One region of the Streptomyces sp. NPDC002730 genome, then DNA from elsewhere that is predicted to be linked to it. Evidence: riboswitches for the same ligand, from Rfam matches in the RefSeq annotation. Region 1 holds a riboswitch; the other holds the start of a gene.
What was found. Region 1 has a riboswitch for thiamine pyrophosphate ahead of ACFYXH_RS20320 (thiamine ABC transporter substrate binding subunit). Riboswitches for the same ligand answer to the same signal wherever they lie in the genome.
Positions count from the first base shown of each region.

Region 2: linked by a shared signal. The riboswitch ahead of thiC (phosphomethylpyrimidine synthase ThiC) and the one ahead of ACFYXH_RS20320 (thiamine ABC transporter substrate binding subunit) in region 1 are both predicted to bind thiamine pyrophosphate.

Region 1 is NZ_JBIAQG010000007.1:348,978-351,173, forward strand. It holds gene rlmN (23S rRNA (adenine(2503)-C(2))-methyltransferase RlmN) at 1-947, shown strand, start outside; TPP riboswitch at 978-1,105, shown strand; gene ACFYXH_RS20320 (thiamine ABC transporter substrate binding subunit) at 1,188-2,196, shown strand, end outside.
Region 2 is NZ_JBIAQG010000005.1:351,562-353,757, forward strand. It holds gene ACFYXH_RS15285 (YibE/F family protein) at 1-783, opposite strand, end outside; TPP riboswitch at 855-999, shown strand; gene thiC (phosphomethylpyrimidine synthase ThiC) at 992-2,196, shown strand, end outside.

The DNA.
Region 1 (2,196 bases):
GGTACGCCCACGACCCGGCCCAGTGGACCGACATCCCCGCCGCCGCGCGCGAGAAGCTCGCCTCGGAGCTGCTGCCCGACCTGATGTCCGTCGTACGGCATATCTCGTGCGACGACGACACCACCCGCAAGACCCTGTGGCGGCTGCACGACGGCACGCTCGTCGAGTCCGTGCTGATGCGCTACCCGGACCGGGTGACGATGTGCATCTCGTCGCAGGCCGGCTGCGGGATGAACTGCCCCTTCTGTGCGACCGGTCAGGCCGGCCTCGACCGGAATCTGTCGACCGCCGAGATCGTGCACCAGATCGTCGACGGCATGCGCGCCCTGCGCGACGGCGAGGTGCCGGGCGGACCGGCGCGGCTGTCCAACATCGTCTTCATGGGGATGGGAGAGCCGCTCGCCAACTACAAGCGGGTCGTCGGCTCCATCCGCCGGCTCACCGACCCCGAGCCGGACGGCCTCGGTCTCTCGCAGCGCGGGATCACCGTCTCCACCGTCGGCCTGGTACCCGCGATGCATCGCTTCGCCGACGAGGGCTTCAAGTGCCGTCTCGCCGTCTCGCTGCACGCGCCGGACGACGAGCTGCGCGACACCCTGGTCCCGGTCAATACGCGCTGGAAGGTCCGGGAGGTGCTGGACGCCGCCTGGGAGTACGCCGAGAAGTCGGGCCGCCGGATCTCCATCGAGTACGCGCTCATCCGCGATATCAACGACCAGGCGTGGCGGGGTGATCTGCTGGGCCGGCTACTCAAGGGCAAGCGGGTCCATGTCAATCTGATCCCGCTCAACCCGACGCCGGGATCGAAGTGGACGGCTTCGCGGCCCGAGGACGAGAAGGCCTTTGTGGAGGCCATCGCGGCGCACGGGGTGCCGGTCACCGTCCGGGACACCCGTGGCCAGGAGATCGACGGAGCGTGCGGACAGCTGGCCGCTTCGGAGCGTTAGCGCCCGTGTAACCTGGCTTGAAACATCTACATATTCCGACAGGGGAGCGCCACAGCGCTGAGAGTGCGACGCGGGCTTGGTAAATCAAGCCCAGTGGTCGCAGACCCTCTGAACCTTGCCCAGGTCATTCTGGGTAGGAAGTTCGGTCATTACTCACAAGCTGTTGCGCCCTGCCCGGATTCCTTTCGAGGGATCCGGGCAGGGCCGCGTCTCTTCCTGGTCATCCCAGGAGGAATTTCAGTGAGCACCACCAAGAAGATCACGGTCACCGCGCTGGCCGCGGCGCTCGGCGTCACAACGCTCGCGGCCTGCGGCGGTGAGTCCAAGGACTCGTCGGCCCCGGACGGCGGCTCGAAGCCGAAGAGCGTGACGCTCGTCAGCCACGACTCGTTCGTCGCCTCCGCCTCCGTGCTGAAGGAGTTCACCAAGGAGACCGGCTACACGGTCAAGGTGCTCAAGAGCGGCGACGCGGGCGCGGCCCTCAACAAGGAGATCCTTACCAAGGGCTCCCCGCAGGGCGATGTCTTCTTCGGCGTCGACAACACCCTGCTCTCGCGTGCTCTCGACAACGGCCTGTTCACGCCGTACGAGGCAAAGGGCCTGAGCCAGGTGAACGACGAGGTGCAGCTGGACAAGGACAAGCACCGGGTCACGCCCGTCGACACCGGCGACATCTGCGTCAACTATGACAAGAAGTACTTCGCCGACAAGAAGCTGGCGCCGCCGCAGTCCTTCGACGACCTGGCCAAGCCCGCGTACAAGAACCTCCTGGTGACGGAGAACGTCGCGACCTCCTCGCCCGGCCTCGGCTTCCTCCTCGGCTCGGTCGGCAAGTACGGCGAGGACGGCTGGCAGGACTACTGGAAGAAGCTGAAGGAGAACGGCGTCAAGGTCGTCGACGGCTGGGAGCAGGCGTACAACGAGGAGTTCTCCGGCTCCGCGGGCGGTAAGAAGGCCAAGGCCGACCGGCCGCTCGTCGTCTCGTACGCTTCCAGTCCGCCGGCCGAGGTGCTCTTCTCCAAGCCTCAGCCGACCGAGGCGCCCACCGGGGTCGCGACCGGAACCTGCTTCCGCCAGACCGAGTTCGCGGGTCTGCTCAAGGGCGCGAAGAACGAGGCGGGCGGCAAGGCCCTGCTGGACTTCCTGGTCTCCAAGAAGTTCCAGGAGGACATGCCGCTGAACATGTTCGTCAACCCGGTAATCAAGGACGCGAAGCTGCCCGAGGTGTTCACCAAGTTCGGTGCGGTGG
Region 2 (2,196 bases), on a different contig from region 1:
GAGCAGTCCGATCAGCAGCAGCGAGATCAGCGTGCCGAGGACCGCGACCGACGTACGTGCGGTGAGTCCGTGGCACAGATAGAGAGCGATCAGCATGATGGCGCTCGCCCCGATCACCGCGACGATCAGAGGATTTGAGCCCTGCAGGATCGCGGGCAGGATGAACAGGGTCAGTACGGCGAACGAGGCGGCGAGCGCGATCAGCGCCATCACACCGCGCATCCGTCCCACCAGCACCACCGCGAGCGCGAAGATCCCGGCCAGCAGCACCATCGGGAACTTCCGGTCCACATCGGTCACGGAGTACTGAAGATCGCGGGGCGCATCGGGCGCGTACGCCACCACCACCCCCTGGCCCTTGCTCAACTGCCGTGGAGCGTCCGGCTGGACGATCTCGGTGAAGGTACGGCCCTTGTCCTTACCGCTGGTGACCTCGATCGTCGCCTTCGCGCAGCTGCCCCGCTGGGAATTGGCCGCCTCGCGCCCCTCGGGCGTGGAGGTGTCGCCGGTCGGCGGCACCTGCGCCGCATTCACGTCCTTGCAGTTGACCTTCTCGACCGTCACCACCTTGCCCTGCTCGGTCTGCCGGTCGAAGCCGACACCGCTGCGCTGATGGTCGGGAGCGCCGCCCGGCCAGAGCACGAACAACCCGACCAAAACCGCGGTGGAGAAGGGAATCAGCACCGCGGCGATGACCTTGCGAAGGTGCTTGGAGACAGGCGCGGCCGGCCCATGGCTGTGCGAATGGCCGTGTGCTTCGGGCTTCTGCTGCGAGGAGGTCACCGGCCGATCATCGCAACAACGGGAGGGGCCCACTGTTCAGCACGCCAGAAATGACGCTAGCGTGGTGGCACCTTTGCACACGCGGGAGCTCGGAGCACCGGGCTGAGAGGGCGCTGACCTTCGTACGAGTCGTGACGAATCGTACGGAAGCCGCTGCGTCGACCGCCGAACCTGTTACCGGGTAATGCCGGCGTAGGGAGTAGGTCTCATGACCGTTCAGGATGCACGCACGCCTGCCGCCGACCAGGCGGAGCGCAAGCCCGGCTGGCACAAGGGGTACGTCGAGGGTTCGCGCCCCGACCTCCGGGTGCCGGTCCGGCAAGTGCACCTCACCAATGGCAAGGACGTGACGCTGTACGACACGTCCGGCCCGTACACCGATCCCACCGTCGAGACCGACGTCCGCCGCGGCCTGCCGCCGCTGCGGGAGAACTGGATCATCGGCCGCGGCGACACGGAGGAGTATGCGGGCCGCCCGGTCCGCCCCGAGGACGACGGGATCAAGCACACCTCGCCGCGCGGGGGACTGCGCAACCTCGACGCCGTCTTCCCCGGCCGCCCGCGCCAGCCCCGCCGGGGCCGCGACGGCCAGGCGGTGACACAGCTCGCGTACGCACGCCGCGGTGAGATCACCCCGGAGATGGAGTACGTCGCGATCCGTGAGAACGTCTCCGCCGAGGTCGTCCGTGAAGAGATCGCGGCGGGCCGGGCCGTCCTGCCCGCCAACGTCAACCACCCCGAGATCGAGCCGATGATCATCGGCAAGCGATTCCTGGTGAAGGTCAACGCCAACATCGGCAACTCCGCGGTCACCTCCTCCATCGAGGAGGAGGTGGACAAGATGACCTGGGCCACCAAGTGGGGCGCGGACACGGTCATGGACCTTTCCACCGGCCGCAACATCCACACCACCCGCGAGTGGGTGCTGCGCAACTCCCCGGTCCCGATCGGCACCGTGCCGCTCTACCAGGCGCTCGAGAAGGTCGACGGCAAGGCCGAGGAGCTGACCTGGGAGGTCTACAAGGACACGGTCATCGAGCAGGCCGAGCAGGGCGTCGACTACATGACCGTCCACGCGGGCGTGCTGCTGCGGTACGTGCCGCTCACCGCCCGCCGCAAGACAGGCATCGTCTCCCGCGGTGGCTCGATCATGGCGGCCTGGTGTCTGGCGCACCACAAGGAATCGTTCCTGTACGAGAACTTCGAGGAGCTCTGCGAGATCCTCGCCTCCTACGACGTGACGTACTCCCTCGGCGACGGACTGCGCCCCGGCTCGATCGCGGACGCCAATGACGAGGCGCAGTTCGCGGAGCTGCGTACGCTCGGCGAGCTCAACACCATCGCCAAGCGCCACAACGTGCAGACGATGATCGAGGGCCCGGGCCATGTCCCGATGCACAAGATCAAGGAGAA